Regions from separate parts of the Leuconostoc sp. DB-1 genome, predicted to be linked through region 2. Evidence: predicted binding sites of a transcription regulator. Region 2 holds the regulator's gene; the other holds the start of a gene.
What was found. The regulator Rex, encoded in region 2, represses fermentation and respiration genes when NADH is low (regulators of the CRP and FNR family bind a similar motif). The targets are predictions, from matches to a motif close to TTGTGAANTANTTCACAA.

Region 1 (16,879 bases), 420 kb from region 2:
TTTTCAACTTTAGCATTGCGTCCATCTAGACTCACACGACTTTTACGATCATTTGATTCTGGTTGGATTTTTTCTTCAACAAGCGTGCCCCATTCACCACAATTTGAGCAGCGCCCTAAATACCGCGCCGAAACAAAACCGCAGTTGGAACATATAAATTGTGTTTTTACTTTAGCGATATCCTAGTCCTTTCATTTAATTCGTTCTAACATAATGATAAAAGATATTATTGCCCTGTTGAACCAAAGCCACCCTTACGATCTGACTTTTCCACAGCATCATCGCCATCAGCTAACAAATAGGGCAAAAATATGCCTTGACCGATGCGCTCACCTTTTTTAATATGGGCGTCTTTAAGGCCAAAATTAATAAACTGAAAGAAAATTTCCCCTTCATTACCCTCATTATTATAATAATCAGCATCTACGATACCAACTGCATTAGGCATCATTATCCGTTTTTTAATAGGTCCACTTGAACGTGAAACAAGTTGCAAGTATTCACCTTCCCCCATGTAAGCTTTTATACCCGTTGGAATAAGTACCGGTTTAAGCATATCTTGCAAATCTTCATTATCACGTAGCTTTGAAAGTTTCCCAAGTGATAAAATATTAAGTCCCTTGAAAAAATTATTACTCAAAACGCTAGGAATAGTGATGTCCACTGCGGCTTCAAAATCATAACCTGCTGCTTGCTGTGTGCTGCGCTTTGGAACAGTAATATTCTCGTCAGCATATTTGCTAACAATCTCAAATCCACGTGTCATAATAAGTACACCTCTTCATAAATAGTTTATCCCTTATTATACGATATATTGTCCTTATTTTAAAAAATATACGTTAAATTATAAAATGTTAGATGGATTAAAAAATGGTCAGAACAAGTAACACAGACAAGCACAAATTATGTTAGTATCATAGGTAAATAGTAAATTTTCACGCACTCAATTAAATACCGCTAATCATTATGCTGTTATAATAAAACGAGAGGAAATTATTATGGAATTCCAACACGAAAATGGTCGTTATTTCTTGGAAAAAAACGGCAAAGTTATCGCTCAGATTACTTATACAGTAATCAACGAGGGGCAAACCTATTCAATTAATTCAATCGTAGTGGATCCATCTCTACGTGGGCAAGGTGTTGCTAAAAAATTGTTAGACACGATTGTTGCTGATGCGCGTGCCAAAAACATGACAATAAAGCCCGTTTGTCCTTATGTAAAAGAAGCATTTTTACGTTACCCCGACACTTATCAGGAGATTGAGTACAAATCATGAGTTCATCACAGGATTTACAAAAAATTATTGCTGGTCGCCGCACCGCCGACTTTGTTCAGGACGGTATGGTAGTGGGCATTGGCTCTGGATCAACAATTGCTCAAGTCATTACCGCTTTAGGTGAACGCGTGGCCAATGAAAATTTAAAAATCGTCGGCGTCCCTACTTCTGAAAAGACAAGGCGCAATGCTGCAAAACTAGGAATCCCGATGTACAACGTTGATGATGTCGATAAAATTGATCTTACAATTGATGGAGCTGACCAAATTTCGGATGATTTCTCAGCCATTAAAGGTGGCGGGGCCGCGCTTTTATGGGAAAAAATCGTTGCGTTTAACTCTCGTGAGAATATCTGGGTTGTAGACAGTAGCAAACGTGTATCCAAACTAAATCAGTATTTGCCAGTCGAAATTATTCCATATGGATCTGACCAATTATTTAAACGCTTTACTGCAGATGGGTTCCATCCTACTTGGCGTTTAGATCAAAATGGCAACCCTGTACGTACAGATTCAGCAAATTACCTCATTGATCTACATGTTCCCGTTATCGAAGATCCACGTGATTTGGGTCAAGAATTAATTAATATGGTCGGTGTTGTAGAGCACGGTCTGTTCACTGATGTTGTTAACCGTGTAGTCATTGGTAGTGATGATGGCGTTGAAATTATTGAAGCACCTTAAAGGGTGCTTTTTTTCTATATCAAGAAAGAAAAATATGGTGTCATAAAACTTAACAAATAAAATTGGTATAGTTATTTTTTGCGGTAAAATATTCTCATAACCAGTAAGGAGAAGCAATATGCGCACAGAATCAGATTCACTCGGCCAAATCAACGTACCCAAAGATGTCTACTACGGGGCACACACTCAACGTGCGCTAAATAATTTTCCAATTTCAAAAGAAACAACCCATCCAGAAATCATTCGAGCCTTTTTAGAAATTAAACAGGCTGCGGCACAAACAAATGCTACATCTGGTAATCTAGATCGAGCTGTTGCTAAACATATTGTTGATGCAACAAAAATTTTGTTAAGTCAGCCAATCGATCTTACAATGTTTCCAATTAGTGACGTTCAAGGTGGTGCTGGTACAAGTACCAATATGAACGTCAATGAAGTTGTTGCTAATACAGCTCTTGAGCAGGTAGGCCGTGCACGTGGTGAATATGGCTACGTTAACCCAAATGACCACGTTAATATGGGTCAGAGTACCAATGATACTTATCCTAGCGCAGGAAAAATTGCTCTTATCCGACTACTCGAACCACTTTTTTCAGAATTAACATTATTGGTAGACGCTCTTGGTAACAAAGCCGACGAATTTTCAACAACTTACAAAATGGGTCGTACACAGCTACAAGATGCTGTGCCCATGACCTTAGGAAATACCTTTCATGCTTGGTTAAAACCACTTCGTCGAGACTTTAAACGTATCGAAGCCGCACGCAATGAGCTATATACATTAAATCTGGGCGGATCAGCTATTGGTTCCGGTATTAACGTAAGTTATCATTACCAAGTGCACATCGTCCCTAACCTAGCTAGCATAACTGGGCTTCCACTTGAGCAAGCCCATGATTTATTTGATGCAACTTCAAACTTAGACTCCTATGTTGCCCTGTCTGGTTCATTAAAAAATTTAGCAGTTAATCTATCTAAAATGTCTAATGATCTACGCTTACTCAGTTCTGGCCCACGTTCGGGATTACATGAAATTAACTTACCTTCAAAACAAGCAGGTTCATCAATCATGCCTGGTAAAGTTAATCCAGTTATTCCAGAAGTTGTCAATCAAGTCGCCTTTGAAATGATTGGCTTTGATACCACCGTTACGGCAGCAAGCGAAGCTGGTCAATTAGAATTGAATGCATTTGAACCCATTATTTTCAAAAGCTTAATCACTGGCATTGAACATCTCCAACAAGCTATGAATACTCTACGCATCAATGCCATTGACGGCATTACAGTAAACAAACATCGCTTGTCACAAGACATTGATTTGTCGGTGAGCTTTGCAACCGCGATGGCGCCAATAATTGGCTACAAAGAAGCCGCTAAAATTGCTAAAGAATCTCTGCGCACTGGAAAATCTTTGCGTGAAATCGCTGAAAAGAAAAATAGATTTACTGAAAGTGAATTGGCACATATTTTCAAGGTTGAAGATATCGTTATTAATGCTCGAACACCAGAGCATGGTCTAGTATTGCACGCGCCAAAAACAACAGTATAAACAAATAAAAAAGACGACTTAGTCGCCTTTTTTATTTGTTTAATAAGTCTAGTGTTGGTTGATGTAAGTCACCATTGAAATATTTCACTAAAACTTGCTGATACAAATCAGGTGTTTCTACAACTTGTGCAAACAACGTCACACTTGCATGAAGCTTTTCAGCGTCTACTTGTCCAAATATGGCAACTGGATCTGATGATTCTATAGTCAATACAATTTTTAAAATTTTCTCCAAGCGAGTACGTAATTCATCATCTGCTAGATACTCACGAGCCTCTTTGGCATTTTTGATACCGTAATACGTCGCACGTTCACTTGTTCCTAGCCCACGAAGTTGTGGTAATACAAACCACATCCAATGTGTTCTTTTTTGACCGGCAGTCAATTCATTAATTGCATCCTCATACGTATTCACATCAGCAATGCGACCATCCTGCGCATCCAAAAAACGCTGCAGTTCACTATTGATGGTTAACAATTGTATTTGTTTCGTTTCTTGGAATTGACGATATGCCTGATACACTGCTCGACCGGAAAAGGTTAAATGAACATGATCAATTGTTTGCGGTGTCATACATTTTTTCCCGTCAATCTCTGTATCGTCTATCTTATCTAACTCTTCTGACCATTTTGTCAGCAAAAATACATTTGTATAGAGCTTAACCCGGTCACCATTAGGATATTGCGTACGATAGTTTTCTCCTGAAACAGAACCAATCAATTGCAAATCTTTTGCATTCGCACGAATGCCAGACTCTTCCAAAGCTTCTCGTGCTGCATTTTCTTGCCATGACATTTCTGGTTCAATGTAACCACCTGGAAAGGCCCAACCATCAAAATCACGGTTATAAATCATCAAAAGTTCACCTTTTGAATTGGCAATTACCACATCTATCGTAGGCATCACGAGCTCAAAGTCGTGCCCAATTTTTTCGCGTATTTTAGCAACATAAGAATCTTGATAAGGCATTATTTTCTCCTCTACACATTGAACTTATTTAATATTGATGCGATATCTTTAATCATTAAGGTGATTGTCCCATCAGCATTATTGACAAATTCAACTTTACTCAAATCCTGGTAAACATGAACAGGAATAGAAATTTCAATTCCAGAATCGAGTTTAAATTTTTGTGTTCGATACTTTTTCTCATACTTCTCGGAATTAACAACCGAAACTTCCGTTGGCAATGATTTTGCAGTCAGCTTTTCTTGATATTCTTTTTTAGCCGTGATGTTATCACCAAACACCTTTTCTGCAATAACATCTGTGCTAATACTACCTGTCTCTGCTAAACTATTGTAAATCACTTCCTGCGTTGCAGCTAGTATCTCATGTTCTGGCTCATCATATTTTTCAGCAATATTTTTAATTGTACGCTTAATGACTTGGATATTTTCTTTTGCTGAAACTTCAGGTTTTATTTCCAAAAAATTTTCTGAAAAATAAGGCACACGATGCCCGTCAATCAATTGTTTCTTTTCCAACAATTGATAGCTGCCATCATCGACATTTACCAAAATAGCTTCATCAACTGTTTGCGTTGCAGCCGGTAAAATTGACTGATTAAGCACCAAATTATTCACCATCTGGTCATCTTCGTACTCTACTGCGTGAGCATAACGAGTGCCGAAATTGAGTTTGATTAATCCAAAGATTGGCCCTTCATCAATTGTAGCCTGAAAACTTAACAAATCACCAGCTGGAATAGACTCACTAGCAGCAATCGTATCAAATAATTTAGTGGCCAATTGTGTCGTTAATTCCGGAAAATCCGATTGTTTAATCATCTTGTCCAGATAACTATCTGGCAATAAATTTCCTGTCTTGATGTCACCTTTATAGATTTTATTAACCAGCTTTTCAATATATTCATGAACGCCAACATTGTCGACGTTCATTTCTCCTTGCGATGCAATGAGACTACCTGTATTCGTGTCCAGTATATGGAGAATTGCATGTTGAATAATCATGTAGACGTCCTTTAGTTTAATGAATTCATTATACCATGCTGAATAAATTGTTCATTGAAAGCAAAATAAAAACCACGTTTTGTACACGAACGTGATTTTTTCAAACATTAGTTAGTAACCGCAGTCTTCTCAACAACAGCCGAGATGACAACTTTGCCATCAACCAAGTCTGCGCTTAAGGATTTTTCACCTGGATTATCCAAATAGAAGTCCGTTACTTGATCACGAATTTGTTGCTCAATTACTCGACGCAATGGTCGTGCACCTAAGGCTTCATCATAACCATCTTCAATCAAGTGATCCTTAACTTCGTCAGACACATGTAATGTCAAGTCTTTCTTAGCCAATGTCTTATTGACATCATCTAACATCAAATCAACAATTTGCTTCAAATCATCCTTAGTCAACGTACTAAATTCGATCACACCGTTAAAACGGTTCAAGAACTCTGGACGGAAGTATGGCGCCAACTTAGCCATCAAATCCTGATCTGCATCACTCGAATTGTGTCCAAATCCAGCGTTAGATGTTGCAATAATGACCGTGTTCTTGAAGTTAACGACGTTTCCCTGACCGTCTGTTAAGCGACCATCGTCCATCACTTGTAATAACAACGTTAGTACTTGTGGATTGGCCTTTTCAATTTCATCAAGGAGAATAATTGAATAAGGATTACGGCGAACTTTTTCAGTTAGTGTGTTGCTATTGTCATCATAGCCAACATACCCAGCGGTCGTACCAATTAACTTAGATACCGCTGTCAAATCCGAATACTCACTCATATCCAAACGAACAATGTTATCTTTGCTACCAAACATGTCCAAAGCTAGTTGCTTTGCTAACTCCGTCTTACCAACACCAGTTGGACCGACGAACAAGAACGAACCAATTGGTCGGTTTCCTTCATCAAATCCCGCGCGGTTACGACGAATGGCTTTAGCGACCATACTTACAGCTTCATCTTGACCAATAACTTTACCTGCCAGGCGATCACCAATTGTCTTCAAACGTTCAATGTCTGATGCCCCCATTTGTGCCACAGGGATACCAGTCAAACGCTCCACTGATTCGGCCACATCGTTCGGTGTTGCCTCAACCTTCTTAGCTTCCTCTGCACTACCAATTCTCTTTTCTAAATCAGCAATTTGGTTCTTGTACTTCAAAGCGGCTTCATAATCCTCATCAGCAACAGCCTTTTCTTGCTTTGCTTTAGCATCGCTCATCTGCTTCTCTAAACTAACCTTATCTGTTACTGGGTTCTTAGCTGACAGGTGAGCCGCTGTCATGTCAAGCAAATCTATCGCCTTATCTGGTAACGAGCGTTGTGGGATGTATTGTACCGCGTAATCAACTGCTGCCTTCAACACGTTTTCAGGCAATGAAACATGGTGATGCTTTTCATACAACTTCGCAATCCCCTTCAAGATTTCAAGCGTATCCTTAGGTGATGGTGCATTCACAGTCACTTCATTAAAACGCCGAGCTAGTGCAGCGTTCTTCATAATCGTGTTACGATATTCATCTTGCGTTGTCGCACCAATTAATGAAATTTCACCACGACTCAAAGCTGGCTTGATAATATCAGCTAGTCCTTTACCGCCATCTTCTCCACCGGTTGAACCAGCTCCCAAGATTTGATGAATCTCATCAAAGAACAAGATAACGTTGCCTGCTTGTTTAACTTCTTTCAAAAGGTTCTGGATATTTTCCTCAAAAGCACCACGGAATTGAGTACCAGCTTCAAGGCTAGAGATATCGATACTGTAAATCTCCTTGTCCTTAATTGCTGCTGGGACATCCCCATTAACAATCGCTTGTGCCAAACCTTCAACCACTGCTGTCTTACCAACACCAGCATCGCCAACTAGCACTGGGTTGTTCTTTGTACGGCGTCCTAAAATTTCAGCCGTTTCTTGAATCTCTTTGTTACGTCCAATGACTGGATCAAGCAAACCGTCGCGAGCCTCTTTCGTCAAGTTACGTCCAAGCTTTGCCAGCATTCCTTCCTGCTTTACTTGTCCAGGTTGCCCAGCTTGTTGTGCTACTGGCTGACCGTTTGTAGCATTGGCTGCTTGAAGACCTTGTGGTAGTTTCCCAGTTTGTCGATATTGAACAAACTCTTCCGGCGTAACCTCGCGACCGTTAATCAAATAACGACGGTTCTCAGAGTTCATGCCGTTCATATTGCCCATCATGTTATTAAAAATGTCATTCATGTCTGATCCAAATGGATCATTGAAAAAATCATTGTTAGCCATAGTCTAAAATCTCCTTTTAGTTTTCTATGTGCTTGTGCTTACCCCAAGCACGTTTATCATTCATCAAAATAAAGTTTTTCTAATTCTCGCAACACTTCCCACATTTGTTTATGTTGCACCTTAGCCAGAGCATCTAAATCACGCATGTTTAGGCTCGTGGCATCTGATTGTGTTTTGTTAAACGACTTGTGTATCGTTGTGTATCCATAACCAGATTCCTTTGCTACGCGGTAAATTGTTAGTGAATTATCATCTAAGTAAGCCTTTAAATCAAATCTCATTGCTAATCGCCATCCTATTCAGTCTGACCTCGTACGCGATTGTGTACAAAGTCGTTAATAAAGTTTCTGCGTTTAATCATTTATCCACATCTCCTTTAACTCGAGAGGTCTCTGAGGCACATCTGCTACTTTTTCTGTTCCTCTCTACATCTATATTATACCACATATTTGTTATAACACAAATGTGATATATAAATACAAAATATTAAAAAATACATGTTCTTTCAATCTTCTTTTATGAACATGCTAAACTAGAACATATTGGAGAGAATTATGTCAAAGACACCATATCAACTTACGTTACCTGATGAAATTGTTAGCGAGCTACATTTAAAACACAATCAACCACTAAATCTCACGCTTAGAAACGGACAATTGATCATACAGCAGACAAATAATCCTAATGAACGTCAAACATTGTCGTTGCGACATTTTTTGATTCCTTCTATGGTGATGGCAATCATTTTCACAATTTATACCGTGGAGGAAAAAATGTTTCGTATCCCTTTGGGTGGCGACAACTCTATCGCTAGTGCCGTCATTATGTTAAGTGAGATCAGCGGCATTTTCATGTTCCTTTTAATATACTTTCAGCAACAACGACAACAAATTGATAAGCTGCGGCGTAAAACCAGTTGGCGCGTCTTACCAGCTTTAACCGTAGCTTTTGCTATTATCTTAGCTTTTGTGACATCAGGATTCTTTTGGGCAATTAATTACTTATTTCAAACCGCATCGTTTGATTTATTCACGTCAATTGCGCTATTTACTATGTTTAACGGAATCATTAACTTTTTAATGATTTATTCAGCGTTATCAATCTCTACCTTATTCATTACTTCAATTTTTGTAATGACTATCATTGGCGGTGTACTAACAGCGATGGTTACAAATAGCTCGCGTATGTGGTGGCAATATAACCTAAGTTTTTTAGGAACTGATAATGCGCTGGACTCTTGGCAGTTTAACGCCACTTTAATTCTAGCTGGGTTAATCTGGTTGGCGTTAGTAGACTATCTATTCGTTCCTTTACAAAAAATTCTGCGTCACAACCGACGGCTCATTACGTTGCGCATATTGCTAAATTTATCGGCTTTGTCATTAGCTGGTGTCGGTCTGTTTCCAAACAACGCTGGACGTCTTCATATTTTGCATGACCAAATGGCCAATTTTTTAATCTACTTTATTTTAATTATGATGTTGGGCAATCGCTGGCTACTACCAAATGCACCGCGTGAATTCGAAGCAACATCCTATATCATCTGTGCAATCCTAGTAACAAGTATGATTTTATTTCAATGGGTAGGTTATCTGTCTCTAACAACCTTCGAGATTGTTGCCTTTGTGTTGGCTTTAAGTTGGATACTACTACTATTTCAAAACATTTATCGACTCTATTATCACACTTATCAAACATTCGTAGTCCCCATCTCCTGACTTTTCATGCTATCATGTTATGATGGTTACATAATCCTGACTTTTCATGCTATCATGTTATGATGGTTACATAATAATGAACCTTGGGCATTGCAATGCAGAAAGATGAATATGACAGAACAAAACAAGCGGCCTTATCAAAAAAGTCGCAACAATAACGGTAAAAAACCATATTATGGTAAAAACTTTGACCCCCGTAAGTCTGGCGCACCAAGAGGCAACACGAGTGAAGGTGTCAACGTACGTGTTGGCCAAAACTTCCCGTTAACAATCAAGCGCCTCGGTATTAACGGTGAAGGAATTGGCTACTTTAAACGTAAGATTGTATTTGTACCTGGCGCTTTACCTGATGAAGTGGCTGTTGTAAAGGTTACTGAAGTAGAACCAAAATATATCGCCGCTAAAGTCTTGAAAATACGTGAGAAATCTCCGGATAGAGTGAAACCGCTTGATGAATTCGCAGATAGTGTTGGTGGATTTGAATTGGAGCATATGAATTATCCAGCACAATTACGCTTCAAAAAAGATGTACTCGTTCAATCGCTTGAAAAATTCCAACCGAAGGGCTGGTCTAATTATGACATACGTGACACAATCGGCATGGATCATCCGTATGAATACCGTAACAAAGCCCAATTCCCTGTTCGAAAAATTGGCGATAAACTGAGTGTCGGTATGTATAAACGTGGTAGCCATGATTTGGTTGATTTACCGGTTGTACATACACAAACCCCAGCCACGATGAAAGTCATGCGTACCGTTCGTGAGTTACTCGATAAATTATCTGTCTCAATCTACAATGAAGATAAAAATCGAGGTACGGTAAAAACTATTGTTGCTCGTGTATCTCAGACAACCAGCGAAGTTCAACTAACATTTATCACAAACACAGATGGATTCCCAGGAGATACCGCACTGATTGAAGCAATCAATCAGGCCCTACCAGAAGTTACTGGTATTTTTCAAAATTATAATCCTGGTCGTACTAGCCTCGTTTGGGGCGAAGAGACACTTAAGCTTTGGGGTAAGGACTACATCGAAGAAAAGGTTCTCGGGAAAACATTCCAATTATCACCACGTGCTTTCATGCAGTTAAATCATACGCAAATGTCCGTAGTTTATAACCAAGCCTTGGCAGCACTTGATTTGACGCACGCTGATAAACTAGTCGATGCATATGCTGGTGTAGGTACAATTGGTCTGTCCTTAGCTGACAAGGCTGGCGAAGTTCGTGGTATGGAAATTATCCCCGAAGCAGTTGATGATGCTAATCAAAATGCTACTTTAAATCATATTAGTAATGCTCACTATGAAGTGGGCACGGCTGAAAAACTGTTTCCTAAATGGCAATCAGAAGGATGGATAGCTGATGCATTAGTTGTTGATCCACCACGCACAGGTTTAGACACTGCACTGCGTCGAGAAATTTTGCGCACACAACCTGAAAAGTTTGTGTATATTTCATGTAACGCCTCAACTTTGGCTCGTGATTTGGTTGATTTATCAAAAGCCTACCAAGTTGATTACATTCAAAGTATTGACATGTTCCCTCAAACTGCCCGTTGGGAGGGCGTTGTTAAATTAACAAAACGTCAAAAATAAAAAGACCTTACTTAATTGTAAGGTCTCTTTTTTTAAAACTGATCTTTCAACAATTGACGAATTTCTGCCAAGCTTGGTTGGCGAGGGTTTCCCGGCGTGCATTGGTCATTGTAAACTAAGTCAATCATCTTTTCTAACTTTGTATCAAAGTCATGCTTTGAAACACCGTTGCCAGATAGTGTTTGATTGACACCCACTGATGCAGCCAACTTCTTGATTTCTGCAATCAATACATCGACCAATTCAGCATCTGTTTCACCTTTCAAACCTAAGTAACGTGCAATATCAGCATAATCTTTTTGTGCTGTATAGGTTTCGTATCGTGGGTATGGTGTGCGCTTTACATTTCCTGTTACCGCATTAAACTTAATCACATGTGGCATTGCAATAGCGATTGCCATACCGTGAGGTAGTCCGAATTCTCCACCAGTTTTGTGTGCTAGTGAGTGGTTAAGTCCCAAGAAGGCATTCGCAAATGACATACCAGCCAATGTTGACGCATAGTGCATCTTTGTGCGTGCATTCTGACCTTCCTTAGTTGGGTGTTTAGGATCATAATTGTATGAATTTGTTAAGTTATCAAAAATCAACTTAATAGCTTGTAATGCCCAAGGACGTGTGAATTCAGAAGCCATCACTGAGACATACGATTCCAAAGCATGTGACAAAGCATCTAATCCTGACCAAGATACCGTGTGTTGTGGTACGGTCATAACAAATTCTGGATCAACAATAGCAACTTCCGGTGTCAATTCATAATCGGCTAGTGGATACTTTACATGTGTTTCATCATCTGTAATAACGGCAAATGGTGTGACTTCTGATCCAGTACCTGAAGTTGTTGGAATCGCAACCATTTGTGTCAAACGTGCGTGGTAAAACTTAACGATTCGCTTACGAATATCCATAAACTTTTGTTGTAGTTCTAAGAATAGATCTTTAATCGCCTCGTCATCTTCTAAAATTCCTTCATGGCGTGTCGAGTATTCGTACAAGAACCGACCAATTTTACCAGCGTCAAGTGCCGAACCACCGCCAAGTAAAATAACTGTATCTGGTTTGAAGTCTGCCATTTGGCGAGCAATTTCAACAGCTTGTGACAAAGTTGGGTCAGGCTTAACTGAACCATAGATATTTGTTTCAACCTGTTCTTGACGTAACTCAAGTTGGCCTAGTACTCTGCCAACAAATCCGAACTGAACCATACCAGGATCAGCGACAATAAATGCACGGTTTATAGTAGGCAAGTCTTGTAAGTAAGTAATGGCATTGGCTTCGTAGTAAACTTCCTTAGGTAAACGAACCCATTGAGGACGATTACGGCGGCGAGCCACGGTCTTAATATTAAGTAAGTCGTATGTTGATAAGTTATGAGACAATGAATTCTTCCCCCATGATCCGGTACCAAGTGTCAACGATGGACGCATAGCATCTGTATAAATATCTCCAACACCACCGATTGAGTCAGGTTGGTTAACCAAAATACGTGATGCACCAATAGCGTCAGCATACTCTTTAATGAACGGATCATCTTGTGAACCAATTTGAATTGCTGCGTTGTGCCCCGCGCCTTGATAGTTTAACAAGGATTGAACAGTCTCAATAGCTTCTTCACGCTTCTCAACTTTATAAATTGAAAGTAATGGCGATAACTTTTCAGAAGATAACGCTTCACCTATGTTCTTCTGATCTAATTCGAACAAAAGTACATCTTTACCATCAGGAATCTTTACGCCTGCTTGCTCAGCAATCCAACGTCCTGACATACCAGCAACAGGACCAGCAATACCAAATCCCTCTGCATTAGGCTTAAAGACATAATCAGCAATTTTCTTGTAGTCTTTCTTAGGAACAAGGTATGCACCTTGTTCTTGTAACTTAGTTAAAATTTCGTCATAGATTGGTGCTTGAATAACGGCTGAGTTTTCTGTGGCACAAATCATGCCATTATCGAAACGCTTTGATAACAACAAATCGGACACGGCACGATCTGTGTCAACAGTTGCATCAATATAAACTGCACCGTTTCCAGCACCGACACCCATGGATGGATTTCCTGACTTCAAAGCTGCATTAACCATTGATGGCCCACCAGTAGCTAGAATTGAAGCAATGTGAGGATTTTGTATCAGCGCACTTGTTGCATAAAGTGAAGGCTTTTCAATCCATTGGATAAAGTTTTCCGGTGCGCCTGCTTTAACAGCAGCATCATAAACAATTTTTGCAGCAAGAACCGATGCTTTTTGAGCCTGGGGATGGAAAGCAAAGATAATTGTGTTACGTGTCTTTGCTGTCAACATTGATTTGAAAATAGTTGTCGACGTTGGATTTGTCGTTGGGACGATTCCAGCCAAAATACCAAGTGGGGCTGCTAATTCTACCTTACCTTGAACCTTGTCTTCACTAATAACACCCACAGTCTTATCAAACTTAATAGCGTTATAAACTGATTCTGAGGCGAAACGATTTTTCGTATCCTTATCTTCCACAACCCCACGTCCAGTCTCGTCGTGAGCAGCATGGGCTAACAGAAGTGAATTCTCAGAACCTGCCAAGGCCATAGCTGCAACAATTTTATCAACTTGTTCTTGCGAAAATGTTGAAAATTCAGACAATGCCTTTTGTGATTTTTCAATCAATACCTCAGTCATCTTCTCAGCTTGTGTTTGTAATTCCGCTTTTTCTTCAGGGGTCAAAACCTTTTTTGCGGGTTTCTTTGCAATTGCTTCTGCCATAATCTTTGCTCCTTTGCTTGCTCATTTATTAACAATATAAGTATATATCATTCTTTTTTAAAAAGCAACCTTTTTTGAATATGTTTATTAAACCCTTATTTAAAAGCTTTTGTTAGCGCTAACATAATAATATATATATTGTATAATAAATCACATATTTAGATTAGTTCACAAAAAAACACCCCAATTAAAGAAATTGAGATGCATTTAAAGTTATATATTGAATTTAACTAAATACCATACCACCATCAACAATTAATGTTTGGCCTGTCACATAGTTTGAATCTGAGCTAGACAAGAAGGAAACCACATTTGCTATATCTTCCGGTTCACTTAGTCGTCCTAAGGTGATTCCTTCTGAAAATTGTGCCATTCCCCATTCATCGTCTTTACCAGCGTTCACGCTTACTTCATGAGCAATATCTTCCATCATCGGTGTTTTCACAATTCCAGGCGCAAATGCATTTACTGTAATACCAAATTCTGCTAACTCTTTAGCTGTTGTTTGTGTAATACCGCGAATGGCAAATTTTGTTGATCCATAGGCAGTCAAATTAGCATTTCCTTGCACACCAGCTTGCGATGTTGCATTAATGATTTTGCCACCATGACCAAATTCCTTGAAGGCTTCTGTCGCAGCTTGTGTTCCCCAGACAATACCATTAACATTAATGCCCCATGTCCAGTTCATATCATCTTCCGTTACTGACATGATTGGTGTCGTAGGCGCAACACCCGCATTGTTAACAATCACATCAAAACCATTGAACTTTTCTTTCGTTTCTTTAACAGCTGCAAAAACTTCATCACGTTTAGCCACATCAGCCTTAATAGCAATGGCTTCACCACCATTTTCATTAATTTCATCAGCTACTTTTTGTACTTTTTCAATATGACGTCCAACTAAGGCAACCTTAAACCCATCTTTTGACAATCGTTCTGCGATTGCCTGTCCAATTCCTTGACCAGCTCCAGTTACCAAAGCGACTTTATTTTCTGACATTGTTTTTTTCCTCACAATTTTCTAATGCATATATTCTATACCTTAATTGTGATTTTGTAAACTATCTTTAAGAACCTTTCTTAATGCTATAATAAGAAGATAATCAACTAAGGAAAAAATTACACAATGTACTATATAGATGGTCAATTTTATCAACTGGGATATAAACAAAAAATTAGTTTCTTTTTTATCTCTTTAATCATTAACTCATTTGGTAATGGACTAAGTGTGGCTAGCGCCATGGGTTCGGCCCCATGGACTGCAAGCGCCGCTAACTTATCTAACACCACTGGCTGGCAAATTAGTATCTTTTTAGCTATTACAGCTGTTTCTGTGGCATTCTTAAATATGTGGTTAGCCATGCGTATCAATTGGTTACGATTACTCGGCAATATTTTCTTCGGTATGGCGTTTAGTATTTTAGTTGGCGTATTCGCCAATTACTTTGTCTCGCTGGGCATTCGTCAACTTAGTTGGTGGTGGCGTATTCCTCTTGACTTGTTTGGTATTTGGACAATTGGCGTGGCTATTTCCATATACCAGCGTGTTAATTGGATTCTTCACCCCTTAGATGACCTGACGAATATCTTACGCTTTGATTATTTCCGTGGCAATGCTAGTAAAGCTCAAATGAGTAATTTCGCTGTTGCAATTGGTATTTCGATTATTTGTCTCATCATTAGCCATCAAATCGTGGCGCTCGGTATTGGCACTGTCATGTCCTTCCTTTTACAGGGACGTAATATCGCTTGGGCGGATCGTCATATTTTCAAACGACTTGTTCATGGTGATATCACCGGTGCATCATAATAAAAAGAAGACAAACTATTTGTCTTCTTTTTTATTATAGTCTTGAGCTGCCCAGTGATTAATTGGTCCAAACTTATGTCCAACAGCAATTTCATGTTCAATCGCTGTTGCCGTCACATCGTGGGCAATGCGAATAGCTGTTGCAACGTCTTTCCCCTTAGCAATTTCAGCAGCAATAGCAGCGCTTAAAGTGTCCCCAGTACCATTGATGTGTGTAGTATCAAAATACGGGTGCCTTAACCAAAAATCAGAGCCATCCGCGAGAAGAACATAGTCAGCAACCTCATTTTGTTTATCTTGATTATGCCATCCTTTGACAATAACATTTTGAACGCCCAGAGATTGAATATCTTTTGCAGCAGCTGTCTGTTGCTGTTCATTATCAATAGTACGTCCAGTTAGCAATTGTGCCTCAAAAAAGTTCGGTGTTGCAACTGTTGCCAGTGGTAGAAGTTTTTCTTTTAGTGCCTCAAAGGCCGCTGCCTCTAACAATTGAGCACCATGTTTTGTTGTTATTACCGGATCAACTACTAAAGGACCAAAGTCAAACTGTTTATAAGCTTTTACCACTGCTTCAATTAAGCTAGCATCTGATAACATGCCCGTCTTACTAGCGCGAACTTTAAAATCGTCAGCAAGAACCTCAAACTGTTTGTCAACAAAGTGTAGCGGTAATGTTTCCGCAGCATGAATACCGTATGAGTTACCAGCCACAGCAGCAACTAACACACTCATACCGTATGTTTTTCTAATGAAAAATGTATGCAAGTCTGCCTGCATCCCTGCTGATCCATCTGAATCAGAACCTGCTATTGTTAAAACTTGTGGAAATTTATTTACCATATTAAAACCTCTGCTTTCAAAAAAACAGCCGAAGCTGTTTAACTAAAAATCTTTTTTGTGGTGTGACTAATAACCTGATTATTTAAAAGAAAATACGAAATACCCACTTGAATGGGAAACATAATTAAATTCTTAATGACACGTGGTGTAACAAAGGCTAAAAATGAAGGCCAATCGTGTGCTGTATGATACATCATAACCAACCAAATGGAATTTAAACCAATATTAGCAATTAATAATACCAACCCCACAGCAACACTTACTCGCCACCAGCTTGTTTTGTCATGCTTGAAATAAGCCAGTGAATAAATTAACGCACTAATCATTGCTGTAAAAGTGAATCCCACAAAGAATGCACCAGGATTAATAATTGTTGCGCCGATAACGTCTAATATTGCCGCAATTAACATAGACCACAATGGAC
Region 2 (16,879 bases):
TTCTTAATTCCAGTAACAATTTTTTCGTAAGTTGTGTAAATTTCACCATAGCGATCCATCTGATCACGGAAAATATTGGTTAGTACAAACATTTTTGGTTGGATTGCTGCCGTGATTTTTTCAACATTGGCTTCATCAACTTCGAGTACGGCTAGTGGCTTTTTACCGTTAGGTGATTTTTTTACTTTGGTTGTCACTAAAGTTCCGGTAATACCTTGAATCATGTTTGACCCAGAAGGGTTGGTGATGACTTGATAGCCACCAGCTTGTAAGACACGAGTAATCAAGGCGGTCGTGAGTGTTTTTCCGTTGGTTCCAGTGACAATGATCAAATCAAAATCTTGTTGAATTGTTTTTAAAATGTCAGGATCAATCGAAACAGCTAGTTTACCGGGTAAACTGGTTCCACCACGATGTAAAATATTTCGTAAAAACCAGTACGAAGTTTTTGCTGTGACGCGTGCAATTGAACTTTTAACTGTCATAATATCCCCACTTTCATGATTCTAATTTTACCATGAACAAGTGCGCGGTGGGGAATTTCATACAATGTTTGCATAGATACTTGTAAAGTTTAATTTTGAAGGATGTTTTACAGTAGGGTACCAGCCTAACTAAAACGTTCTTCCCTAGTCATGGTAAAATGAAAACGAGATAACAGACGGAAAATCAGCCATAATCTGCTGACTACAATAATATAGTAGCGTGGATTTATTTTGGAAAGGTGTCATAATGAAAAAAATAGTAATCGCATCTAACAATTCAGCTAAAACACGGGAGATTCAACAAGTATTTGCTGAGTTTGGCGTCCAAGTGATCAATTATCGCTCGATAATGAGTGAAAAAACTTTTCCAGAAGAAACTACTGATGATCAATATGAAAATGCTTTAGCTAAGGCACGTTTTATTAAGCAATTTTTGCCAAAAGAATGGATTTTAGCTGATGATACAGGTGCGTATTTTGCTGCTTACCCAGCCAGATTTGGATTAACTATTGCTCGCGAATTTAAAAGTTTGGGACTTAAATCTATCCAGGAAGAAGATGAATATTTATTAGGGTTGTATGCATCAGAGATGGATCGAAGTGCTTATTTAGAGGCTTTATTTGTCTTATTAACACCGGATGATCAAGTGAAGCGCGCAATCGGACGAGGCGGAACTAAGTTAGCTTTGGCAGAACGAGGTCAGTTTTCGGTAGGATTTGATACCTTGTTTGAAGCTGAAAATGGTCAGACTTTTGCGGAAATGCCAATCGACGTTCGCGTATCTTATTCACATCGTGGGCGTGCTGCAAAAAAGTTATTGGCACAATTAAAACCTAGTGAATTGTCAAGTTTGGTTCATAAGTAATCAGTAACTTTCTAGGATTCAAAAATTATTTAATCTTATTATAAGATCCGTTTGTTAAACTGAAGGCGAAGTTTAAGCTGCTTATTTATGAAGGAAACTAAGATAAATGAAATCAAGAAAGAAAGTATCAAGATCAAAATCAAAAAAGCATGCACGGCGTAAGCATTGGTGGACTGTTGCAGTACCTATTGTCATTATTAGTTTAGCCGGAACGTATGCGATCAGAACAAACGTTATCAACCTACCGGATAATATAAAAGCATTACCACAAAAAGTGTTGAAAGCAACGCCATTGAAGAGCACATCACAAAAATTCACAACAATTAGTGGTGAAAAAGTTACTTTAAAGACGACTACCTTAGGGAAAACATTTTTGATTTCAGATACAACTAAAAAGAAGTTGACTGGACTACAAACCATCGGTAAAAAAGAATACCACTTTTCACCTCAAACTGGTGAAATGGTGTATGGTTTGAAAAAAATTGATGGCTATTATTATTATTTTGATAAAAATGGCGTGAATAATTCTGTCACAGCATACAAAAAATTGCCGCGTCTGTTAAAAGTGACAATGAAACCATTGAAAAAGTTATTTCAGGTGGTATGACTTTAGTTGGCAAAAGCCCCTATTCTTATGGTGGCGGTCGTACTGATAGTTCTGTAGCTAAAAACGAATTTGATTGTTCTTCCTTCATTGCTTGGTTTTATCGAAAGGCTGGTTTGCCGTTAGTTGTGCAATCAGCAGCGTCAACAACTTTATTAGCACAAACTGGTACAGAAGTTGAATGGTCTAATATGCAGCGTGGTGATGTGCTGGTGACGCCAAATACCTATACTGAAGACCGTCTCCATGCTGCAATTTACCTTGGTAATGGTTTTATTCTGCATGATTCATCGCCCACTAATGGTGTAGCCATTAGCCGTTTAAATGAGTTGGTCAATTATAAAACGTCTAAAACACTGACATGGGCCGATTTGTTGAAGCCAGGGACGGTTCGTCGTGAAACAAGCGAATGATTTTTATCAATAGTAGATTTGTCTGCTCAAGTCACATAATCGTGGCTTTTTTGTTGTCGTAAATATTGCTATAATATTATTAGTATTGTCTACATTTTCGTTTAGACAAATTTAGACAAATAATGTTGATTATAAATATTATCATTTTTATGATATACACGGACTTTTTTAAGTTAATCAAAAGGAGAATCGTGTTTTCGATTGCTCGTAAGCACAGTAAAAATATGGCACAATTATTCTTTGAATATGGCGCAATGAGTTCCGGAAAGTCTATTGAAATTCTTAAGGTTGCGCATAATTATGAATCACAAGGGCGCAAGGTGTTGCTGATGACACCAATTATGGATACAAGAGCTGGTGTCGGCGTCGTTGCTAGTCGCATCGGTCTTTCTAGAGAGGCTGTGGCAGTCCAACCAGAAGATGATCTATACCATTTGATCAAGGGCATGAAAGATGATCATTTAGCAGTAGTTTTGATTGATGAAGCACAGTTTCTCGCTGCTAAACAAGTTGATCAGCTAGCTTATGTGGTTGACCACTTGAACATTCCGGTAATGACTTTCGGGTTGAAGCAAGATGCCTTCAATCATTTATTCGAAGGATCAAAACGTTTAATAGAGCTGGCTGACAAGTTAGAGGAAATGAAAACCATTTGCTCATTTTGCGGTAAAAAAGCGACAACGCAATTGCGTATTGTTGATGGGAAGCCACAACGGGAAGGTGCGCAAGTTTTTATTGGCGGGGATGAAGCCTATATTCCTACATGTCGTCATCATTGGTTTAAGCCTGATTTAGATAAAATAACTGAGATGTTTCCGGTTAAATAATTCAATTCATCAAAAGACCTTTGGTCTTGTACATAAGAAACAAGATGTTTTGGGCTGAATACCACTAAAAACAATTATTGGAGAGTAAAATGGATCCTATATTTCAATCACTACAAACCGTTATAGATCACTATGATGAGCTCAATGAACAACTGGCTGATCCGGAAGTCATGAATAATGGTCAACATTACATGAAGCTTTCAAAGGAAGCGGGCGAAATACGTCAAACTGTTGAAGTTTACACACGCTATAAACAAGTTATTCAAGATATTCAGGATGCAGAGGAACTGCTGGGCGATGCTGAAATGGCGCCTTTGGCTAAGGAAGACCTTAGTGCCTTAAAACCTGAAAAAGAACAACTGGAAGAACAGTTAAAAATATTGATGCTACCTAAGGATCCAAATGATGATAAAAACATTATTATGGAAATACGTGGGGCAGCTGGTGGAGATGAGTCATCACTGTTTGCTGCGGACTTGTTGGATATGTATCGACGTTATGCTGAACGTCAAAATTGGTCAATGAGCATTATTGATGAAAGCACTACCGAGGTGGGGGGCTACAAAGAAGTAGCTGTCATGATTACTGGGGGCAATGTTTATTCTAAACTCAAATTCGAGTCTGGTGCCCATCGTGTGCAACGCGTTCCGGCTACCGAAACGCAAGGGCGTGTCCATACATCAACAGCTACAGTGGGTGTCATGCCAGAGTTTGAAGAAATTGATTTTGAACTAAATGAATCAGATTTGGAAGAGGAATTTTTCCGTTCAGGTGGTGCTGGCGGACAAAACGTCAATAAGGTGTCAACAGCGGTTCGTTTAATTCACAAGCCAACTGGTATTATGGTTAAGATGCAAGAAGAGCGAACGCAAATTAAAAACCGTGATAAAGCACGTAAGCTGTTAGCCAGTCGTGTTTATGATTTTTATGCACAACAAAATGAATCTGAATATGCAGCACAGCGGAAATCAGCGGTTGGAACTGGTGATCGTTCGGAACGAATCAGAACCTACAACTATCCGCAAAATCGTGTAACAGATCACCGTATTGGTCTAACACTTAATAAGTTGGATCGTATTATGAACGGTGAACTTGGCGAAGTTATTGATGCATTGGTTATTGCTGATCAAACAGCAAAGTTGGCGGAACTAAACAAATGACTGGGAAACATTTTGAAACGCCAGATCAGTTTAAAAAATCCAAATCAGATCCAAAAGTACTTTCGAGCAAATTAAATACACCAAAATGGTTTGAATGGGACGACATCAAAAAGCCAGTTAATCCAGCCACAGTGAAAATTTCATTGCTTGAGGCTAAAAAATGGGCCATCTCAGAGCTAACCAGTGTTGGTATGCCAGCAGACGATGCTAAGGATAATATTGATTTTCTTCTCAGTGGGGCACTGAATGTTAATTATGGTATGCTGCGAGCAAATATGTCACGACAAATGCCGGCAGCTTTAGCCGCACTTTGGCCTAGTTGGGTATCAGAATTAGTTAAAAATAAGCCGCCACAATATATTTTAGGTCATGCACCATTTTATGGACGTGAATTTATGGTAGATGAACGTGTGTTGATTCCACGGCCAGAAACCGAGCAACTGGTTGAATGGATTTTGAAAGATGCTGGTAATACTAAACATCCGGTTTCTGTGTTAGATATTGGTACTGGTAGTGGGGCTATTATCGAAACATTAATGCTTGAGAACGACCGAGTAAAAGGGTTTGCGGCAGATATTTCTCAAGATGCTTTGACGGTAGCTGAGATGAATGCGCAACGTTTTAATTTATCACATCTACATTTCGTTGAAAGCGATGTTTTTAGCGCATTAAGCGGATTGAAATTTGATCTTATTGTTAGTAATCCACCATATATTTCTAATAGTGATGAGAATGAGATGGATGGCAGTGTGTTAACATTCGAACCGCATACAGCCTTATTTGCTGAAAACGATGGGTTAGCAATTTACAAAAAAATTGCGCGTGGATTAGATGCACATTTAACTGAACATGGCCGTGCGTATTTTGAAATTGGTTATAAGCAAGGAAAGGCAGTACAGCAATTATTACAAGCGGCATTGCCTAAAGCTAAGATAACTTTGCGACAAGATTTTTCAGGTCTTGATCGCATGATTCGAGTAGAAAAATGAAAACAAAAATTTTTGAAACCACAAAAAATGATATTGAAGAAGCTAGCCGACTTATCCAAAACGGCGAAGTAGTTGCTTTTCCAACAGAAACAGTTTACGGACTGGGAGCCGATGCAACGAATGAATCAGCAATTAAAAAGGTATTTGTCGCTAAGGGACGACCTGCTGATAATCCTTTGATTATGACCGTAGCAGACGCTGCACAATTGGATGAATTTGTAACTATTTCTGACCAAGCTAGGGGATTGATGGACCATTTTTGGCCGGGTTCGTTAACTATTATCCTACCTATCAAACCAGGAAAGGTGTCCATGTTGGTGACCGGTGGATTACAGACGGTTGCTTTTCGCTTACCTGCTAACGACGCGGCACGTACGTTAATTCGTGCTGCTGGTGTACCAATTGTGGGACCGAGTGCAAATACATCAGGAAAGCCATCCCCAACAACAGCACAGCATGTGTGGCATGATATGCAAAATAAAATTGCCGGAATTGTTGATGATGGACCAACACAAGTAGGTGTTGAGTCAACGGTTGTCGATATGTCAATATCGACACCGATTATTTTACGACCAGGCGCAGTGACCCAACCACAACTTGAAGAAGTCTTACAAATGAAGGTCATTGATGCAACTAGTACAGAATCTGTTGCGAGTAATGTAACACCTAAGGCACCGGGCATGAAATATCGCCACTATGCCCCAGACAAAAATGTCGTAATGTTTGACGGATTAGATGCCTTAGAATTAAAGCAAGTACTTGCACCAAATGATGTTGTAATGGCCAAAGATGATATGATTGAAAAAATGGCATTAACGAATCATCAGGCGTGGTCATTAGGAAATACCTTAGAAACGGCTACTGAACAGTTATTTGCTGGGTTACGTTTTTACGATGATGATAGTCAGATAACCACGATTTACGTTCAAAAGATGCCACCGATTGGTATTGGTAAAGCCTTTAATAATCGTTTAGGTAAAGCAGCGGGAAATCAGGAATTTCAAAACTAAAAATAAAAGGAACTAAATCTGCTAATAGGTCTAGTTTCTTTTTATTTTTAATTAAGACAGTTTTCTAAATAATGATCAATGATGACACATTTCTTCAAATGAAATGATAAAATGATTATTAACTAAAAATATTCTAATAGGAGCTATGTATGACGACACAACATGATTTATTTGATTCAGTTAAAGAGCAGACTATTTTGACACAAATAGCTGCACTTTCAGGTTGGGATGCTTTGACGGGGATGCCAAAGGATGCGGGACATTTTCGTGCAGAGATGGACGCATATTTAGCTGAAAAGTTATTTCAAGTTTCAACTGGAAGTGCTCGAAAAAAGATATTAGAAGATTTGGAAGCTGACGATTCATCATTAGATAGTCTAGGTCATCTTGTGCTTCAAAAGGCACGTAAAGATTTTGATATGACAGGGAATATTCCTGAACAAGATTTTATTGCTTTTCAGAAAACACTTTCGGAAGCACAAGATTTTTGGGCAAGAGCGCGTGAGGCTAATGATTATAAAGTTTATCAGCCATATTTGGAACGAATTATTAGCTATTTGAAGCAATTCATTCCGCTATGGCAAAAAAATGAAAAAACACCATACGATGTTTTATTAAATCAATATGAACCAGGATTAACTGTCGAAAAATTGGATGCAGTATTCGACCAAGTTAAGAATGGTATCACAACATTGCGTCACAAATTGTCAGCCAATGATTCGATACCTAACGATGAATTTTTAAGTCGTAAGGTCACTAAGGTACAACAAAGTAAGTATGCTATGGCGGCTGCACAAAGATTGGGTTACAACCTAAATAAGGGCCGGCTGGACGATACTATCCATCCATTTATGGAAGCTCTGAATCGTGATGATGCTCGTATCACCACACGCTGGGACGAAAATAATTTTCAAATGGCAGTTCTAGGCATTCTCCACGAGGCAGGCCATGGACTCTTTGAACAAAATGTTGATTCTAAGTATGACGATGTACGTTCAGTTTTGCCAATCAGCATGAGTATTCATGAATCACAATCGTTGTTTAATGAAGTTATGGTTGGAAGATCAAAAGAATTTTGGGCAGTTGAATATCCAAAGTTACAAGCAATTGTGGCACCAACATTTGATGATATTAATTTTGATCAATTTTATCAAGCGTGGTTAAAAACTGAAGCCACACTGATTCGTACTGAAGCGGACCCGCTAACCTATCCACTGCACATCATTATTCGTTATGAAATTGAAAAAGCAATTTTTAACGATAACGTTGATATAAGTGATTTGCCAGCACTCTGGAATAAGAAATATAAAGAATATCTTGGTTTAGAAGTGCCAGATGATTTGACTGGTATTTTACAGGACATTCACTGGGCGGGCGGATCATTTGGGTACTTTCCAAGTTATGCACTCGGTCATTTATATGCAGCTCAATTTAGAGCAACCATGACAAAGACGTTAGATTTTAAAGCTATCTTTGAATCGGGAGATTATTCACCAATTTTTGAATGGCGTAAGGAGCATGTTTGGCAATATGGTGGAGCTGTAGACCCTAATAAAGTATTGGAAGATGCTACGGGAGAACCTCTAAATCCACAGTACTGGCTAGACTTTGTTAATGGCCTGTATGAAAATTTTAAGTGAGAAAAAAGCGTTGAACTGATGATGTTTAACGCTTTTTTATTGTGGATATAAGTTGTTTCAAGTATGAACAATCTATTTTTCAGAAAAGAGGACGCAAAATCAATGTAAACGTTTTCATTGAAAAAGCCGGTAAATAGGCATTTCTAGCTTTAGTGCTTGATATAACAATGATTTGTGCAATATTCTACTTGATATTTTGTAAGCGCTTTGATAAACTATATTCAGAAGCTGATTAACAGCACAAAGGAGAATTTTAAACATGGCACAATCAAAAGACTTTCATATCATCGCAGAAACAGGTATTCACGCACGTCCAGCAACTTTGTTAGTACAAGCAGCTTCAAAGTTTGCTTCAGATGTTACTTTGTCATATCAAGGTAAGGATGTTAACTTGAAGTCAATCATGGGTGTAATGTCATTGGGTGTTGGTCAAGGAGCCGATGTTACTATTAAGACTGAGGGTGCTGATGAAGAAGCAGCAATGACAACAATTGCTGAAGCAATGGCTACAGAAGGACTAGCAGAATAAAATGACGAAAAACTTCAAAGGAATCGCGGCAAGTAACGGCGTAGCAATTGCTAAAGCCTACTTGTTAGTTGATCCAGATTTGTCTTTTGAGAAGACAACAGTAACAAATGTGGCGGCTGAACAAGCACGTGTCGACGATGCTTTGAAGGCTTCTAGTGATGATGTTAAATTGATAAAGGCAAAGGCAACCGAAAGTTTAGGTGCTGCAGAGGCTGAAGTATTCGAAGCACACCTAATGGTTTTGGCTGATCCAGAAATGTCTGGTGCAATTAAACAAAAAATAGAAGATGACAAAGTTAACGCTGAACAAGCTGTCAAAGAAGTCACAGATATGTACATCAGTATGTTTGATGCGATGACGGATAATGAATATATGCAAGAACGTGCAGCAGATATTCGCGACGTAACGAAGCGCATTTTGTCACATTTATTGAACATTTCTTTGCCTAATCCAGCACTAATTGATGAAGAAGTAGTTCTTGTATCAAAGGATTTAACTCCTTCCGATACAGCGCAACTAGATCGTCAGTTCGTAAAAGGTATTCTAACTGACCTTGGTGGTCGAACAGCTCACGCATCAATTATGGCACGTACGTTGGAAATTCCAGCGGTGGTTGGTTCTGAAAAAGCAACAGTTGAGGTTTCTAGTGGTGATTTGGTCATTGTTGATGGCTTGACAGGTGATGTAATTGTTAATCCTGATGCCGATACACTTGCTACTTATCAAAAAAAGGCAGCCGATTATTTCGCACAACGTGCGGAATGGGCTAAGTTAAAAGATGAGAAATCAGTGTCTGCTGATGGTAAAGAATTTATCGTTGGTGCTAACATTGGCGCACCAAAAGATATGCAAGCTGTTTTAGACAATGGTTCTGAAGGCGTTGGTTTGTATCGAACAGAATTCTTGTATATGGAATCTGATCATTTACCAACCGAAGATGAACAGTTTGAGGCTTACAAATCTGTTGTCGAACAAATGGGTGACAAGCCCGTTACAGTTCGTACGATGGACATTGGTGGCGACAAGCATCTTGATTATTGGAAATTACCTGAAGAAGAGAATCCGTTCTTAGGTTATCGTGCCATTCGTATTTCATTGGATCAGACTGATATTTTTCGCACGCAATTACGTGCATTGATACGGGCATCTGCGTTTGGCAACTTATGGATTATGTTCCCAATGATTGCAACATTAAGCGAATTCCGTGCTGCTAAAAAAATTTACCTTGAAGAACGTGAAAAGCTTGAAAAAGCGGGTGTGGCTACGGGTGAAGTTAAGTTGGGCATTATGATAGAAATTCCAGCTGCAGCAATTTTAGCCGATAAATTTGCCAAAGAAGTTGATTTCTTCTCCATTGGTACGAATGATTTGATTGCCTATACAATGGCTGCGGATCGTGGAAATGATCGTGTGGCGTATTTGTATCAACCATATAATCCGTCTATCTTACGATTAATTAATACTGTGATTTCAGCTGCACACAAAGAAGGCAAGTTTGTCGCAATGTGTGGTGAGATGGCTGGTGATCCTGTGGCAGTACCACTATTAGTGGGTATGGGATTAGATGAGTTTTCAATGAGTGCACCATCTGTTTTGCAAACTCGTTCCTTGATGAAAAAGCTCAATACAGCTGACATGAAAGTGTTGGCTGAAAAAGCATTGGACGTTGAAACGAATGACGAAGTGATTGAGTTAGTTAAGGAAGCAACAAAGTAATATTTAGAAAAAGCGCCATTGGCGTTTTTTTTTGTGCTCTATAACGGTTTTTATGATTACTAATAAATATAACAATTCTCATTCAAGTTTTATTATTTGTGATAAAATTAAACTTATGAAGATTTTAGCATTTGATACAAGTAACCAACCACTAACAGTGAGTTTGGCAGAACATAATAGCGTAAAAAACGTTTTCACTACCAATGTAGCACGTAACCATTCCATTCAGTTGCTACCAGCCATTCGAGATATTGTGGCTGCTGAAAATTGGACACTACAAGATATTGATCGTGTTGTTGTGGCTCAAGGGCCAGGATCGTTTACGGGATTAAGAATTGGTGTCACAGTGGCAAAAGTTTTAGCCGATACCTTGGGTGCTGAATTATGTGGTGTATCTAGCTTAGCAATTTTAGCGGAACAAGTTAAAGCTGACGGGCTAGTGGTACCATTATTTAACGCCCGCAATAGAAACGTTTTTGCTGGTGTATATCAAAATGGTGTGAGTATATTTACTGAATCTCATCAGCCAATTACAAATTTATTTGCTTTTTTGGAAGCAAAGGACGAACCAATTACTTTTCTGGGTGACACCTCAGAATTTAGCGATGAAATGCAAACGCTTTTTGGTGAGCGCGCAAAAATTTTGTCACCAGAAGAGAGTTTACCGGATGGGGTGGGTATTGTAACACTTGGATTGCAAGAAACACCTACAGAGAATATTCAGGATTTTAATCCAAATTATCTACGCAAAACGCAAGCAGAGCTGAACTGGATTGCTGCTCATCCTGGTGAGGATAAACCAGAAAACTATGTTTTTGAAATTTAGAAAATCAAAGCATTTATTAAATAGTTTGCCAAAATATACCGAAAAAGTCGTTGATGTCCAAGGGACAACATTTTTATTAAGGCGAGCTACGATGTCAGACATCGATATGCTAATAAAAATTGAAGAAGCAGTTTATAATGGTTCAGCACCATGGCTTTTACGTGATTTTGTGAGTGAACTGTCACGTCCGCATGTCCGACTGTATTTAGTCATTGAACGGCGTGGTCAAATTGTTGGTTTTGCTGGTGCTGCTTTGCGCACTGACATTCATGACATGCATATTACTAATATAGCTGTCCTACCGGTGTGGCAAAATAGCGGCTTGGGCACGATACTCATGCAAGAGTTAAAATTGTTTACCAAAAAAACAGGTGTGTCATCAATGACTCTGGAGGCCAGAGTGTCCAACCTGGGCGCACTGGCATTGTACGAACGACTGGGCTATAAGCAAACAGGTATTAAGAAAGGATATTACCTCGATAATCGCGAAGATGCGGTATCGATGGCATTACACTTTGATGATTCGACGAGCAACAACTGAAGATATTGACTTGATATGGCATATAGCCGATGCTGCTTTTGGATCATCCCCTTGGCCCAAAAGCGTTTTTGAACATGATTTAGCTAGTCCCAGGACAGCTTATTTTATCGGGGATGGTGGCTTTGTTGGTGTCACAACAATACTTGATGAAGCTGAAATTGTTAGTGTTGCAGTACATCCTGATTATCAAAAACAAGGTGTGGCACAGAACATTTTTAAACATATTTTTAATATGAAGCAAGTTACTCGATTTTTGCTTGAAGTATCTGCACAAAATGGTGGCGCCCAAGCATTATATAGAAAGCTGGGATTTACAGAGTATTATCGTCGTGAAAAATATTATAGAAATGGTGATGATGCAATTATGATGGAGAAAAAAATTGACTAAAATAATTTCCTTTGAATCAAGTGCGGATGAAACAAGTGTCGCCATTGTTGAAGACGGTCACATTGTGCTAAGCAACAGTGTGGCTACCCAAATTAATTCACATCAACGCTTTGGTGGTATTGTTCCTGAAGTGGCCAGTAGACATCATATTGAATGGATTACTCGGGTACTAAATGATGCTTTAAACACGGCTCATGTAGAACTCAAAGCGCTTGATGCGGTTGCTGTGACATATGGGCCGGGACTAGTCGGCTCTTTATTAGTTGGTTTAATGGGGGCGAAAACATTTGCTCTGGCGCATGGTTTGCCAGTTATTCCAGTTAATCACTTAGCAGGTCATATTGCGGCGGCAAATTTTAACAAGCCAATTAAATATCCAGCGATGGCATTAATGGTTTCTGGTGGACATACTGAACTTGTATTGATGCGTGAAGAAAACCAATTTGAAGTCATTGGCGAAACACGTGATGATGCAGCTGGAGAAAGCTTTGATAAAGTTGGGCGGCTATTAAATTTGCCGTATCCTGCTGGGAAGACAATTGATGAGATGGCTCATAGAGGCCAACCAACCATTAAATTTCCAACTGCCATGGCACATGAAGATAACTATGATTTTAGTTTTTCTGGTTTGAAGAGTGCGGTAATTAATTATGTACATCACGCCAATCAAAAAGAGGAAACAATCAATCAGAATGATTTGGCGACTAGCTTTCAAAATGCTGTTGTTGATGCATTAATTGGTCGGACAAAACGAGCATTAGAAAATTTTCCTGTTAAAAGTTTTGTATTAGCTGGTGGTGTCGCCGCAAATTCTCAATTACGTGAAGAATTGACTATGCTATTAAACGATTTTCCAAAGACAGAATTTATCCCTGTTCCGATGCAGTATACAGGGGATAATGCAGCAATGATTGGTGCTGCGGGTTATTGGAATTACAAGAAAAATATTTTTGCTGATTTAGATTTAAACACGGATCCGGGATTGGATTTTGAATTGTTATAATCCTGACATCATTGTGAAAACATCACTATCTTTTGGTAAAACCTTTTATATATGGTATACTAGTTATGCAAAAGTTCACAAGTTTAATTAATGGAGATAATTATGACTCAACAACCTAAAATACCGCGTGCAACTGCTAAGCGGCTACCTATATATTTTCGTTATCTAACATTCTTACATGATGCTGGCAAGGAACGGATTTCTTCCTCAGAGTTGAGTGAAGCTATTAAGTTCGATGCGGCAACAATTCGTCGAGATTTTTCATATTTTGGTGCGCTAGGTAAGCGTGGCTACGGTTATGATGTCAAAGCGCTTTTAGATTTCTTCGCTAATGTATTGGACCAAGACAGCTTAATTAATGTGGCTTTAATCGGTGCTGGTAATCTTGGACAAGCTTTATTAAACTTTAATTTCCATCAATCATCAAATATGCGTATTGCAGCAGCATTTGATGCAGACGAAAAGCGTACAGGCACAATTTTGTCAGGTGTACCAATTTATTCAATGGAAGAGTTACAAGAGCAAATAACAGCACAACGTATCAATATTGCCATTCTAACGGTTCCACAAGGTGTTGCACAAGAAATTACCAACCAGTTAGTCGAAACGGGTGTCAAAGGTATTTTGAACTTTACACCAGTACGTGTGACTGTTCCAACTGGTGTTCGTGTGCAAAACGTTGACTTAACAAATGAATTACAGACGTTAGTTTATTTCATCGAAAACTACGGCTCAATTACGACAGGACTATAATTTCACATGACTATTTTAAATTTAGATGATTCCAAAAAAGTAACTGATTATCAGCAATTCGTTCGTGAAAATCCCCGTGGACAAGTAACACAAGATCCATTGTGGGGAGAGTTGAAATCTAACTGGGGACACATTTATGTTTACCACGAAACTGACGGAAAAATTGATGCCGCTATGTCTATTTTAACCGTCGAAGCAGTACCAGGAAAACTATTAGCTTATGTTGGCCGAGGGCCAGTAGCTGATGTTGAGGACATTGACTTGATTAAGTCAATGATTAATGAAGCATTGACAGCTTTGCCAGATAATGTATTTTTGGTACGTATGGATCCTGAGGTGTCATATTCTGATGCATTAAATCAAAAGTATCTTGATGCTGGATTTAAAACAAGAAATAAACAAGTTAAGCATATGCATGGGAACATTCAACCACGTAAGAATGTTGTTTTGTACTATGATGGTCGCGGTGAAGGGGCTAAGCCCATTACAAATGAAGATGAGTTAATGCTTCATTTTAAGCCGAAAGTCAGAAATGATATTCGTCGTGCTTTTCGTGACGGGGTTACTGTTACAAGTGGTGATAGTGAAGAAGACATTCGCGCATTGTTTGATACATATGTGTCGATGGCGAAGAGCCATGGCATTACCCATCGACCAATTGACTATTTCTTACGAATGCAAAAATTATGGGCTGGTACGGGATTATTCCGTGTTTATCTAGCGCATTATGAAGATCAAGTTATTGCCAGTGGCCTTGGATTCTCTTATGGCGATGAGATTTGGTACATGTACGCTGGTTCATACCGTGAATTTGGAAAGCATAATGCGCCTGCTGCTATCCAATACGAAATGCTCAAATGGGGACTTGAATTAGGCAAAGTTGAGTACGATTTTGGTGGCATTGGTGAATTTGATAATTCAGATGGATTATACAAATTTAAGCATGAATTTGCTTACCATGATCCCCATGCTGAGTACATTGGTGAACTAGATTGGGTAATTGATGAATCTGGTTATCAAGAATATCTTAAACAATTTGAATGAAATTAGCGCTTAACGGCGCTTTTTTGGTACAATTGAAAGATAGTATTTACGAGTAGGAGACAAGTAATGTCAATTAAATTAATTGCGTCGGACATGGATGGCACGTTTTTAACGGCAAATGATGAATATAGTCAAGCTAGATTTGAACGCGTTTTATCAGTTATGGAGACACGCGATATGCGTTTTGTTGCGGCTTCAGGGCGTCAAGTTAAAAATCTACAACAATTGTTTGCCCCAACAATTAATAATGGCTTTGAAATGGATTTTGTTGGTTCCAATGGTGCAGTTGTATCAACATTTGAACAACAATTGTATTCAGTACATTTGTCAGCTAATCAATTAGAAAAGGTCATTGACTGGAATGCTAAAAATCCGGAGTCAGCGGAAAACATTATTATCATGACAGGTGATAAAGGAACATATGTGTCTAACCATGCGACAGGTCAAGTCGCGGAAATGGTTTTTCAATTTTATCCCAACGTCAAGCAAGTTGAAAAATTAATGCAAGTTGATGATCACATTTTGGGTATTACTTTTGTGTGGCCAAATAATGAAGTGCATCAACATGTGTCTGCGCTGAGAAATATTTTTGGCAACGAATTGCATGCAACTGGGTCAGGATTTGGCTCTGTTGATGTTTTAGGAAAAGGTGTGGATAAGGCAGCCGGACTACAAGTTTTGCAAGATTACTACAATGTTTTAGATAGTGAAGTAATGGTGTTTGGCGATAATGGCAATGATTTAGAGATGCTGACTAAATACGAAAATGGGTTCGTGATGCCTAATGCGGAGCCGTTTATGCAACAAAGAGTAACTAAAAAAGCCGTCGATGTGAACACAAACGATGGCGTTTTGAAGACAATTGAGCAATATTTAGGTATTTAAAAAAGCGGCTCACGTCGCTTTTTTTGGTGACCAGAATCGGTTAATCGCGATTGCTATGACCACGCCGATGAAAGTATCAATGATACGATCAATGACATAAACTATGGTTGCACCAGCTGGAATGTTTAATGAAATCATTAATAAGGCAGCCATGGCCCCAATAACACCACTATTGTAGTTGAAGCCATCTAATAAAACAATTACAACAATAACAAGTAGAGGTAAAAGAATCATGGAAACCCAGGCAGCTTGATGTGTTTGTTGGTGAACAATGAAATAAAATAGCGCAAAAGCACCACCGACTGTGTTAGAAATCAACCGCACTTTGGCAAAGTTGAGCGTTTTATCCCAACTTTCCCGCAGTGCAAAAACTGCCGCTAAACACGCAACAAAAGGCGGACGATTAAAAAAATAAAATGACGTGATGATTAGCATAACGGCTAGAGCAGTCTTTAATGTACGTAATCCTAATCGAAACTTCCCGAATTGCATAAATTTCTCCAATTAATATTTTATTATTTTATCATAATTTTATGGTACTATCTAGTTATGAATATTATTTGGTTTCATGAAAGGATTTTACTATGTCTAACCCAACCTTAGATGTGCTTAATCAACATATGTCCATACGTTCCTTTACAGATGAAATGGTCTCTGATCAACAGGTTTCAGAAATTATTCGTGCGGCAACTGCTGGGCCTAATATGAATAATTACCAACCAGTAACTTTTATAGAAATTACATCACAAGATATAAAAGCTGATATTACCACTAAGGTAGGCATGAAATATATTGAAACTGCGGCAAGATACTTTGTTGTAACAGTTGACTACAATAAAGATTTAATAGGCTTAAACAATGAGCAGCGCCGCCAGGCAGAAGAGAACATACAGAGCTATGCATTACTTGAAGGTGGTATTGTGAGTGCCGGCATTGCTCTTGGACGGGCTCAAGTCGCTGCTGAATCGCTGGGATTAGGTAGTGTGACCATGGCTGGTGCATTAGGGGCCTTTGAAATTTACGAAGAGCATCTCAACTTGCCACGCTATGTGAAAGCAGTGATGGGCTTTTCAATTGGTCATCCGGCGGATAATCCTGGTATTAAGCCAAAACTTGGTGAAAGCGGATTTTTGATGAAAGATCGCTATAATCAAGTACAGCTAGAAGAGGCAGTTTCCGCGTATAATAAAGTGATGGTTG

Region 1: HFP47_RS09480 ((S)-acetoin forming diacetyl reductase) is a predicted target of Rex. The motif match lies at 14,849-14,866, and genes of this name have one in related genera.

Annotation. Positions count from the first base shown of each region.
Region 1 is NZ_JABFNJ010000001.1:1,908,513-1,925,391, reverse strand. It holds gene radA (DNA repair protein RadA) at 1-179, opposite strand, end outside; gene HFP47_RS09535 (deoxyuridine 5'-triphosphate nucleotidohydrolase) at 227-766, opposite strand; gene HFP47_RS09530 (GNAT family N-acetyltransferase) at 978-1,280, shown strand; gene rpiA (ribose-5-phosphate isomerase RpiA) at 1,277-1,963, shown strand; gene HFP47_RS09520 (aspartate ammonia-lyase) at 2,082-3,512, shown strand; gene HFP47_RS09515 (DUF1810 family protein) at 3,544-4,482, opposite strand; gene HFP47_RS09510 (nucleoid-associated protein) at 4,494-5,486, opposite strand; gene HFP47_RS09505 (AAA family ATPase) at 5,594-7,744, opposite strand; gene HFP47_RS09500 (transcriptional regulator) at 7,801-8,025, opposite strand; gene HFP47_RS09495 (DUF998 domain-containing protein) at 8,299-9,462, shown strand; gene rlmD (23S rRNA (uracil(1939)-C(5))-methyltransferase RlmD) at 9,574-11,064, shown strand; gene adhE (bifunctional acetaldehyde-CoA/alcohol dehydrogenase) at 11,097-13,799, opposite strand; gene HFP47_RS09480 ((S)-acetoin forming diacetyl reductase) at 14,026-14,802, opposite strand; gene HFP47_RS09475 (hypothetical protein) at 14,929-15,612, shown strand; gene thiD (bifunctional hydroxymethylpyrimidine kinase/phosphomethylpyrimidine kinase) at 15,628-16,455, opposite strand; gene HFP47_RS09465 (folate family ECF transporter S component) at 16,494-16,879, opposite strand, start outside.
Region 2 is NZ_JABFNJ010000001.1:1,493,433-1,510,311, reverse strand. It holds gene HFP47_RS07440 (Mur ligase family protein) at 1-485, opposite strand, end outside; gene HFP47_RS07435 (non-canonical purine NTP pyrophosphatase) at 733-1,350, shown strand; gene HFP47_RS10965 (hypothetical protein) at 1,457-1,957, shown strand; gene HFP47_RS10960 (C40 family peptidase) at 1,954-2,367, shown strand; gene HFP47_RS07425 (thymidine kinase) at 2,592-3,194, shown strand; gene prfA (peptide chain release factor 1) at 3,284-4,354, shown strand; gene prmC (peptide chain release factor N(5)-glutamine methyltransferase) at 4,351-5,343, shown strand; gene HFP47_RS07410 (L-threonylcarbamoyladenylate synthase) at 5,340-6,353, shown strand; gene HFP47_RS07405 (carboxypeptidase M32) at 6,503-7,993, shown strand; gene HFP47_RS07400 (phosphocarrier protein HPr) at 8,253-8,522, shown strand; gene ptsP (phosphoenolpyruvate--protein phosphotransferase) at 8,524-10,239, shown strand; gene tsaB (tRNA (adenosine(37)-N6)-threonylcarbamoyltransferase complex dimerization subunit type 1 TsaB) at 10,355-11,065, shown strand; gene rimI (ribosomal protein S18-alanine N-acetyltransferase) at 11,049-11,606, shown strand; gene rimI (ribosomal protein S18-alanine N-acetyltransferase) at 11,584-11,994, shown strand; gene tsaD (tRNA (adenosine(37)-N6)-threonylcarbamoyltransferase complex transferase subunit TsaD) at 11,987-12,997, shown strand; gene HFP47_RS07370 (redox-sensing transcriptional repressor Rex) at 13,100-13,750, shown strand; gene HFP47_RS07365 (peptidoglycan bridge formation glycyltransferase FemA/FemB family protein) at 13,757-14,794, shown strand; gene HFP47_RS07360 (HAD-IIB family hydrolase) at 14,861-15,679, shown strand; gene HFP47_RS07355 (aromatic acid exporter family protein) at 15,689-16,171, opposite strand; gene HFP47_RS07350 (nitroreductase family protein) at 16,264-16,879, shown strand, end outside.